Regions from separate parts of the Paenibacillus sp. PastF-3 genome, predicted to be linked through region 3. Evidence: riboswitches for the same ligand, from Rfam matches in the RefSeq annotation. Region 3 holds a riboswitch; each other region holds the start of a gene.
What was found. A riboswitch is a leader RNA that binds a small molecule or an ion and turns the genes downstream of it on or off. The one in region 3 is predicted to bind cyclic di-AMP.

Region 1 (3,280 bases), on a different contig from region 3:
TCATTCTCTGTGTCAACCTATAAATTTAAAATTTTGTTGATTTGCAGCATTTTCCTTCAAAAAAAATACAAAAGAGACTATATACCGAACGTTCCGGATATAGCCTCTCCTTAATAATCCATTATTTATTCAAATGATAGGGGACAGTCGCAACTACAACATCTTTTGAATTCATTAGATACGAACGGATTAAAAAGCTGGTCTGATTATGAAGTACAGCTTGCCACCAATGCTTAGTTATAAACTGTGGAATCAGAATCGTGATATGATCCGTCGCTGCGGTCTTCCACTCCACGGTATCAATAAATTTCACTAACGGACGAATAATACTGCGATATCTGGAACGAAGTACAATCAGGCGTACACCCGGATTCCATTCCTCCCACCGTTGCTCCATCTTTTGAATGTCCTCTTCATCAAAGCCAACATACACGGCTACTACATTATCTGTTAGAGACTTGGCATAGCTGATGGAATGCAGTACAGCACGTGTTACACCAGCAACAGGGACAACAACCGTACTTCCTTTAATCAAAGGTTTATCCGTAGCCGGACATATACGAAGCTGATCTGCTGTGTTCAAATAGTGCTTGTGAATGCGGTGGAACACAAACATTACAGCAGGTAAGAAAATGAACGCCATCCATACGCTTGAGAACTTAGTAATGATAAAAATAAGCGTAATTGTCAATGTAGTCAGCATACCGATGGTATTTACAACAAATCTTTTTTTCCATCCCGCTGGTTTGGTTTTAAACCAATGAACCATCATTCCAAGCTGGGACAATGTGAACGGAATGAAGACACCTACCGCATAAAGAGGAATCAAGCTTTCTGTATTTCCGTGAAATGCAGCTACAAGTACAGCAGACAGAACACCTAGAAAAATAATACCATTTGAGAAACCTAGACGGTCACCACGAACCATAAAAGCATGTGGCATATATTTATCTTTTGCAAACATAAAGGCGAGCAGCGGGAACGCTGAGTAAGCTGTATTAGCTGCTAAGAATAAAATGACTGCTGTAATCCCTTGAATGAAAAAATATAAAGTTCCGCGACCAAAGGTCGATTCAGCGATCTGAGAAACAACCGTTGCCTTTTCATCAGGCACTATACCGTACCAATAGGCCAGTAATGTGATACCTGTAAACATAAATCCAAGTATAACCCCCATGACCATTAAGGTCTTGGCTGCATTCTTTTCAGCCGGTGCTTTAAAGTTTGGAATGGCATTAGATACAGCCTCTACACCCGTAAGTGCCGAACAACCAGAACTGAAGGCTTTTAATAGTAGAAACAAACTAACATTGGAGACGGCGCTGCCTATTTCAGGGACATTCGCATGTACGCCACCTGCTGCATATTTAATAACACCGGAGATAATCAAAACTACAATCGACACCACAAACAAATACACTGGGATTGCGATAAATGAAGCCGATTCTGTAACTCCGCGAAGATTAATCAATGTTAGAAGAATAATTACGGATACAGCAATAAGAACCGTGTGATTATGAAGACTTGGAAACGCTGATGTGATCGCATCTGTCCCTGCCGAGGCACTAACAGCTACGGTCAGAATGTAATCCACTAACAAAGACCCTCCTGCTAAAAGCCCTGTCGGAACACCAAGATTACTCTTGGCAACGATGTAAGCTCCTCCTCCTTGCGGATAAGCGTAGATCGTCTGCCGATAGGATAAAATCAGGATGGCCAGCAGGCCCAATACGGCTAATGCAATTGGCAGGGAATACCAGATGGCAGTAAACCCGGCAGCCACCAGTACAATCAGAATTTGTTCCGTTCCGTAGGCTACAGACGAGAGCGCATCAGAAGACAGGACAGCCAGTGCTTTAACCTTGGATAACTTTTCATGATCGAGTTCGTTCGACTTCATCGGACGCCCGATCAATAGTCGTTTTACCTTGCTTACCATGGTGGATACAGTTCCTTTCTTTGGGAGCTGAAACGGAATTTCCGCGCGCTGTTTTCATTGGTGGATTTCATAAATGCAGACACAAAAAATAGCATACGGAAATGATCCGCATGCTATGCATGGTCATTATCCCACCTTGCTTACGAGGTTAGCTGGCGGATTCGGGCTGTGGTTTAGCCCTACGGTACAAGTCCAATCGACCTATTCCGATTCACCCCATTGGCACATATGCCAAGTTTGGTTCCCCCGTTTTTCCTAAGAAAATTCAGCGCATATTCAACTTCTCACAAGGTCTAATATTAGTCTACAAAGTGTATGCAGTAAAGCGTTGAAAAAAATGAAAAAAGAATGAAAAAACATCCAAAAAGCGCAAATACAGCGTCTAATTGGATGCTCTCTTTCATTCTCTTCAATTATCCCTCTGGGTCGTGTTTTTAGTCACTTTTCACATTTTTTCGTTCCTTCAAAGTTGAAAAATCAAAATCCTAAACTTTCTTCTGTTTCTAATTCCATCACTTCTTCTTCCTTGCGTCCGTACCAAAGTAAAATACTTATTAAAGCAAACGCGATTAAAGCAAGAAAAGGAATCGTAATGAATCCGAAATAGTTCAAGTAATCCTTATTACAAGGAACACCAATTGTACAAGGAAGCACTTTACTTAACGCAGGAATCTTCTGCTCCGCATAATGATAAATCGAGATACTGCCACCAATCAAGCTTAATGGAAGTACATATGGGATAATCCTTTTATCTCCTCGAAACGTCGCAATTCCCAAGAGGAATAACTGCGGATACATAAAAATTCGCTGGAACCAGCAAAGCTTACAAGGTTCATATTTCAATACTTCGCTCAAATACAAGCTACCAGCTACAGCAACTAAAGAGACGAACCAGGCCAGATACAGGCAGTTACGCTTGCAAAAAGATAGGAACTTTGTCACTTTGCCTCCACAGCTTTTGCGGCGTCGTTAATTTCAGTTGAAATCGCTTCAATGTTAAAAGGATCCGCAATCATTACTCCATTGATGTAAAGGGATGGTGTAGTCGTCACCCCAGCTTCACTAGCTAACTGCATACCCTTATTCAGCTCATCTGCATACGTACGATCCTTAATATCTTTACGAAGCAGTTCGTAATCGATAGCTAACTTCTCTTTCTCCGCAAGGCTTACTAAGAAATCTTCAGTCGCCCATTCTTCACTTTCATCACCTTGCTGAGCATATACAGCATCATAGAACTTCCAGAACTCATCATTATTCTGATGATAAACAGATAATGCAGCAAGTGAGGCCGTTTCAGAGTCTGGACCAACGAAAGCCATATTTACAAAGTAGAGCGCT
Region 2 (3,280 bases), on a different contig from region 3:
ATGCGGACTAACGGGTCTCTTCTGCCCTGGCCTACCGGCGCTGATTATCCGTCAAATCTCACCCCTGCCTTCTACACTCTTCAAAATGTGGGGAATCTCAGCACAATATCATCTATGGCACAGTAAAGCATTCCCACAATAATTCAAGGTCTTACAGCACATAATATAAGAGTCCCGGTTCCTCAATCAGGAGCCGGGACTCTTTCGCGTTATAGAAAATTATGTCGATTTGCAAAATCATAAAGACTTTGTTACAATAAGTCCTGTTCCATTGGTAACAAGTTTGTAATCATTTGAAACGATTTCTACATAACTTCATGTATTTATCGTAGTTTTGTCGATAAGTCACTATCTGGTGCATAAAACGCCGAATTCCTGGCACCAGGAAGTGGGGGAACCATATTTTGGGTGAATTGATCTCGCTTTGCAGGGATCATAGGGAAACTTCTACCGAATCCTTAAGCTAACCTCACAGGCATTGGAAGGGGTACAATTTTTTTGAAGAATTTAAGAAAAGCATGCGTCGCTGCGGCGCTAGGACTTGTGATGGCGTTCTCTATTGGTGGAGGAAGTGCCTTTGCAGATTCTAAGATGGACAGTGTTATTTCAAAGACAATTGGAGTTGCCTATAAAACCGGAGGCACTAGCACTGCCGGGTTTGACTGTTCTGGATTTACTACGTATGTATTCAAGAAGGTGGGTCTTTCTTTGCCCCGTACTTCAAAAGCTCAATATAATGTTGGAACTCCTGTAGCCAAAAGCAAGTTGCGTTCAGGTGACCTAGTTTTCTTTAACACATTGGGCAACGGCGTATCCCATGTCGGCATTTATGTTGGAAACGGAAAATTCGCACAATCATCATCTTCATATGGCGTAACCATCACTTCACTTAGCCAGTCCTACTGGGCCAATCGCTACGTTGGTGCTAAAAGAGTAATGAGTACTTCCTCATATCAAGCTGTAGCCTACGATTAATACTTCGCCACAACTAAACCACACAATTACATTATATAGGACCTGGGTTTGATTATTGACTTAATCGAATCCAGGTTTTCTTTTGCCTCATTATATTCTTTACACCTCTAGAACAGACTTTAAACAATTTTATTTGATAAAAATTTCAATAAATATAAAAATTAGTTTAATATTATCGCTTACATATGCATTTTGTCTTTAAAAAAACGAATTTTTCTGCATGATTATGTTAAAAACGATTGCCAAGCGGCACTCTGTTTGTTACAATAACTGCAGTAAGATTTTAGTAACATTTTTGTAATCATTAAGTTGTTATTTACAAAGGTTTTGTCATGTATTGATTACAAGCTATTCCTAATCAACAGTATCAGCCGAGTTTCCTGACTATTAGGAAAACGGGGGAACCAACTTTGGGTGAATTGACCTCCATTTTTAGAGGGGTCATAGGGGACCTTCAACCGAACCCTTAAGCTAACCTCGTAGGCATCCGGAAGGGGTATAAACTTTTGAAGAAGAAGCTAGCAGCAGCAGTACTTAGCTTTTCCATTATTTTCACCATTGGAGCAGGAAGCGCTTTCGCGGATTCCAAAATGGATAAAGTGATCGACAAGACCATCGGAACTAAGTACGTATCCGGCGGCATCTCCACAAATGGATTTGATTGCTCCGGATTTACAATGTATGTATTTGATAAAATTGGTATTAACCTACCACACCAATCAGGTTCCCAGTTTCAAATGGGTACTGCTATCTCCCAAGATGATTTAAGATCTGGAGATCTTGTATTCTTCAATACAAGTGGCAAGGGTGTCTCCCATGTCGGTATTTATGTCGGTGAAGGCAAGTTTGCACACGCATCTTCCTCACGCGGTGTAACGATTAGCTCCCTGAGTGATAGCTACTACGTGAAACGCTACATCGGCGCTAAACGCATTATGAGCACGGATGCTTATCATTCTGTTGCTTCTGAGACAGAAGATAATGATGATGTTCAATAAGTAAATCGTACATAGGCTCTTTTCCAAGATGTTGATTCTTGGGGAAGAGCTTGTTTTTTGTCTTATTTAGTATTTACCCCTCTCAGAATTTGTAAAACAATAATCTCATAAATTTCTGAGTCGACCAAGCCTATTTTTGTATATAATTAGTATACTTTCTTATATTTTAAAGCAACCCCCGTGAAAGGAGGTCCTTAACCTTATGATAAATTCCTCTGTTACGTTTCATGTAGCGCCTATGGAGACCAGTCACGCGGAAGAGATTTGCAACTGGGATTACACTGCCCCTTATAATATTTACGGCTGGATGCCATGGGAGCAAATGCAGGCTCTTGGAATCGAGTTCGGTGACCCTCAGCTACGTAATGAGCAATATGTCTCCATATTAAATGGGCAAGGGATTTTATGTGGATTCGCGCAGTTGTTTCCAATGGAAGGTGTTGTTCGCTTGGGAATTGGCATGCGCCCTGATCTATGCGGTCAAGGTCTAGGCAAAACATTCATGGATGCAATCGTGCAAGCAGCCTTAATTCGTTATCCTGAGCGTGAGATTGATCTAGAGGTATTGACCTGGAACCAGCGGGCGATCCGAACTTACCAAAAGTGTGGATTTACGATTACCGATACGTATGAGCGCCTAACCCCCACAGGAAACAAACCTTTTTATTGCATGGTCTATGACAAATAATATTAAATTCCATATTTTTCAATGATTTGATGGCATTGTCGTTCATTTTTTTGTCACAAACCCTATGATAACGCTTCACCTTGAGCTATAATGTAGGGAGCAGCTTACATAGAAGGGACGAACTGGGATGCAGAAATGGATCATGAGCGGTTTGTTTTTTGCCGCCTGTGCCTTTGCGGTAGTACTTATGTTTACACTTCCAGGTAAAGAAGAGGTAGCTGAACAGAATAAGCCGACGATGCCGGAAGTCCAATTGGATGCAGCAAAGGCGGAAGCAACCGTGAAAGCCAGCTGTATTACCTGTCACGGCGATCAGCTTCAAGGTGGAGTTGGACCCAGTCTTCAAAACGAAGGCGGTCAACATGATGCTGAAGCAATCTACAGTATTGTAACTAAAGGACGCGGTCAAATGCCTTCCTTTAAAGAAAAGCTAGCCCCTGAGGAGATTGCAAACGTCGCCCTCTGGCTCGCAGAGAAAAAGTAACTACCAAAGCAACTAAAAACGCCCGTGCCTGAAGATAGTTCACTATCTGCGCACGGGCGTTTATTTATGAGTTTGGGTGACACTAACGATTTTTCTCAAAGGCTTCATTAAATTCATGTGCCTCTCGAATATCTA
Region 3 (3,280 bases):
GGCTAGCTTTTCACCAATCGGCTCAGTTTTTCCCCTGTCAGCGATTGTATAGGTGCCCAAAGCTACACCAATCAAAGTTATCGCTATAGCCGTGGACATAAATACTTTTTTATTCATGAAATTTACTACCTTCCTTTTTACATTTAGTGCCGTTTAATATTACATCTTTTGCTCTGGCCAATCTATTTCCAGGGATCAGGAACTGCTGGGATTCAGTTTATAATTTTACTGGCATCATGCTCATAATTCTCTTGTTAAGCATCAGTGTTTGTGATCAGAAGTTACCACATTTATTACTACAGATGTTTTTTTGCCGCCTGAATTTACATTAATGGTAGCCTTTCCTGAAGCAACCGCTGTCACTAATCCACTTGCATTTACCGTTGCTACTTTAGAATTACTTGAAGAATAGGTTATCTTTATTTTCCCGCCTTTGGGTGAGGTCACCGCGGTGGGCTTCAGCTGAAAGGTTTCAGATGGCCTTAAAGGATTAGAAGGGCCTTTGACTGCAATTGAAGTTACTTTTACCGCTTGTGCCGCTTGTGTCGCTGGCGTTAAAGCAGCTGGACTGGTGATTGTTAATGTTAAAAAAGCTACAGATAATGTAGCTGTTAATACACCTTTTTTCAATACCTTCATTCTTAATCTCCTCACAGTATAGCAATACATTTTGGAGAAAGTATGAAGATATGATGTTCTTTTTAAAAATAATTAACGAATCCGAGTGAGAGTGTAGACTTCTTCCAAGTTGTCCAACCAAAAGAAATTGGGCTTCTACTCACCTACCACATATAAAATGTACATTTAAGTGTTACCATGAGAGGGTATTAAAGAGTTGAATTATACTACTAGGAGGAATATTATATGAATGGGTTAAGTGGATTATCAGGTTCAGCTAATATGCCAAAGAACTGTGGAATGGATGGAATGCATACGGGAACAGGAGACAAAAAAATCACCAATCACGAGCATGCTAAAGAACCCATTCAAAACCCAAAGGCAAATATACTGGACGAATATCGTGGGCAAACTATTGATATTAGGTTATAAGAACATCACATACATACCCTAGAGCAAACATATGATTATATCCATTTGAAAAGATATTAGTGACCAACATACAAAGGAGTCCCCATGATATATAGGGGACTCCTTTGTATGTTGAGGAGGAATCTGTGGGATTAGGGAAATGAGAAAACAGACCGTTCTGGGATCTTCTAAAAAACTAGGGGTATCCTGCAGCCATATATGGCTGCTGGATACCCCCTCACCTATTACTTAATTAACCATACTAAGATAACTCTCTTTATCTACTACACGCCGAGCCGTAACATAACGATCTTTGTAGTATCTTTCGGACAACTTGCTTATGCTTACTCCCTTGCTGCTTGAGGAGTGGGCGAATTGATCGTCGCCTAAGTAAATTCCGGCATGGGAGATACCATTACCAAAGGTATTAAAAAACACCAAATCTCCTGATCGTAAGTTCTCTTTTGCAACGGGTGTCCCTACTTTAGCTTGTGACTGGGAAGTGCGTGGAAGATCATCCACATTAAACTTTTTTAGTACATACAGGATGAATCCGGAACAATCGAATCCTGCCTTAGTGGTTCCACCCCATAAATAAGGTGTCCCGAGTACCTGATTCACTTCACTCTCCAGTTTTACCTCACTTGCAAAAGTACTTGGTACAGCTGTTGTGAAAATAACTGCAGCTCCTAGTAAAGATAAAATGACTTTCTTCAGAACCTTGTTCTCCCTTCAATGCCTACGGAGTTAGCTGAGGGTTCGGTTAAAGGTTCCCTATATTCTCTTGCTCACAAGAATAATTCACCCGGAATGGTTCCCCCGTTTTCAATACGAAATTCGGCAGTTGGTTAATATTTTGTAACTAATTACACTTTAATATATCAAGAAATCGCCTGTCAATGCTTTCACAAATTTTATACTTTTATTTTTAAACTACATAGTTTCTACACTTTTTTAGTGTATAATGCAGATTTTCGAGCTTTAATTACGCAAAAACCCTATTTATATAAGTAACTATTTTTCTATTGTCCATGCATTATCCCTTTTTCTTTCTATCAAGATAAAAAATAATGGTGCTCAATAAAAGAAACAAAATTGTAATCATTAACTTGAATTTAGTGTCCATTAGATTAACATATCCATAGCCAATGAGTGTCTCAAGTAGCAACGATGGTATTTTACCTATCGCAGAAGCAACTATAAAACTTGAAAAGCCTACTTTGGAAATAACGCAGATTAGAGTGACTAATGATGAAGGAATTAACGGCGCTGATCGGACAATTATTATGCTAAAAAACTGACGCTTCGGACTTAATGATTGAATCTGGGACTGCCATTTGATGGTTTTATTCGGACGATATTTCTCCTTATAAGTTAAGGTACCTTTGCGATAAAGAAGATAAGAGACGGCTGCCCCTAAAACTTCTCCGATCCAAGAGAGAAGAAACCCGGGAACCACACCAAAGACTAACATATTCACAGTCGTTAGTGCCACTGATGGAATGATTCCTACAACACTTATGACCACATTTATCAATAAACTTATGAGGACTGCCCAGGCTCCCCATACCATCAGCCACCGCATGAGTAATTCTGAATCCACTCCTAGGTATTCCATACTTCCCCTTCACTTTCAATCCACGTAGTATACCTATCTTCTAAACGAATTCTATACTCTATATCTTCAACTCTATTTTCCATCTATTGATACTCCTTCTCCAATCTCTTCTACAAACTTTCCACATATGATAACTCTTGCAGTAATTATATAAATGGAGGGAATTAATCAATGAACATGACTCATTACATGTCCCTTCTTATGGACAGCCAGCCGTGGAATCTGATCATCTTTATGGCAATCCCCGTCATTTTTGCTGAGACTATTACAGTAACCGAGTTCTTTATCCTTTTCAACAAAAACGTCCAGGGTGGATTAAAGGCGTTTAACCGAATCTGCAGTATTTTGGCCGGTCTCTACTTTACAGGAGTTTTCTTGTATCTCTTCCCGACAGCTTTTGTCCCTCTGACCGTAAATGGAGAGTGGCATTCCTGGGTAGACGTAGTCGCGGTTGGATTTTACCTCAGTGGCGTATTCTTCCTGCTGCCTCTGGCTCTTTTGGAGCTTGGGCTTATCGGCCGTAAACGTTCGGAAGAAGGAAAGCTCAAGCTTCACTTTATTCTCGTCAGCGGGTTTCTCGTTGTTGCACACATCGCCATGATCTTTGGGATGGTTAATCCTGAGATTGTAAGC

Region 1: linked by a shared signal. The riboswitch ahead of M2444_RS03825 (APC family permease) and the one ahead of M2444_RS23885 (C40 family peptidase) in region 3 are both predicted to bind cyclic di-AMP.
Region 2: linked by a shared signal. The riboswitch ahead of M2444_RS32710 (C40 family peptidase) and the one ahead of M2444_RS23885 (C40 family peptidase) in region 3 are both predicted to bind cyclic di-AMP.

Annotation. Positions count from the first base shown of each region.
Region 1 is NZ_JARXWM010000001.1:833,251-836,530, forward strand. Features, by position in the region: gene M2444_RS03825 (APC family permease) at 122-1,939, opposite strand; cyclic di-AMP (ydaO/yuaA leader) riboswitch at 2,063-2,220, opposite strand; gene M2444_RS03830 (disulfide oxidoreductase) at 2,417-2,881, opposite strand; gene M2444_RS03835 (DsbA family protein) at 2,878-3,280, opposite strand, start outside.
Region 2 is NZ_JARXWM010000032.1:24,970-28,249, forward strand. Features, by position in the region: gene M2444_RS32700 (hypothetical protein) at 1-142, shown strand, start outside; cyclic di-AMP (ydaO/yuaA leader) riboswitch at 356-493, shown strand; gene M2444_RS32705 (C40 family peptidase) at 547-975, shown strand; cyclic di-AMP (ydaO/yuaA leader) riboswitch at 1,335-1,476, shown strand; gene M2444_RS32710 (C40 family peptidase) at 1,482-1,973, shown strand; gene M2444_RS32715 (GNAT family N-acetyltransferase) at 2,176-2,661, shown strand; gene M2444_RS32720 (c-type cytochrome) at 2,789-3,145, shown strand; gene M2444_RS32725 (4a-hydroxytetrahydrobiopterin dehydratase) at 3,228-3,280, opposite strand, start outside.
Region 3 is NZ_JARXWM010000014.1:52,681-55,960, reverse strand. Features, by position in the region: gene M2444_RS23900 (CueP family metal-binding protein) at 1-117, opposite strand, end outside; gene M2444_RS23895 (Ig-like domain-containing protein) at 262-639, opposite strand; gene M2444_RS23890 (hypothetical protein) at 865-1,050, shown strand; gene M2444_RS23885 (C40 family peptidase) at 1,279-1,746, opposite strand; cyclic di-AMP (ydaO/yuaA leader) riboswitch at 1,751-1,882, opposite strand; gene M2444_RS23880 (TVP38/TMEM64 family protein) at 2,066-2,647, opposite strand; gene M2444_RS23875 (DUF6803 family protein) at 2,819-3,280, shown strand, end outside.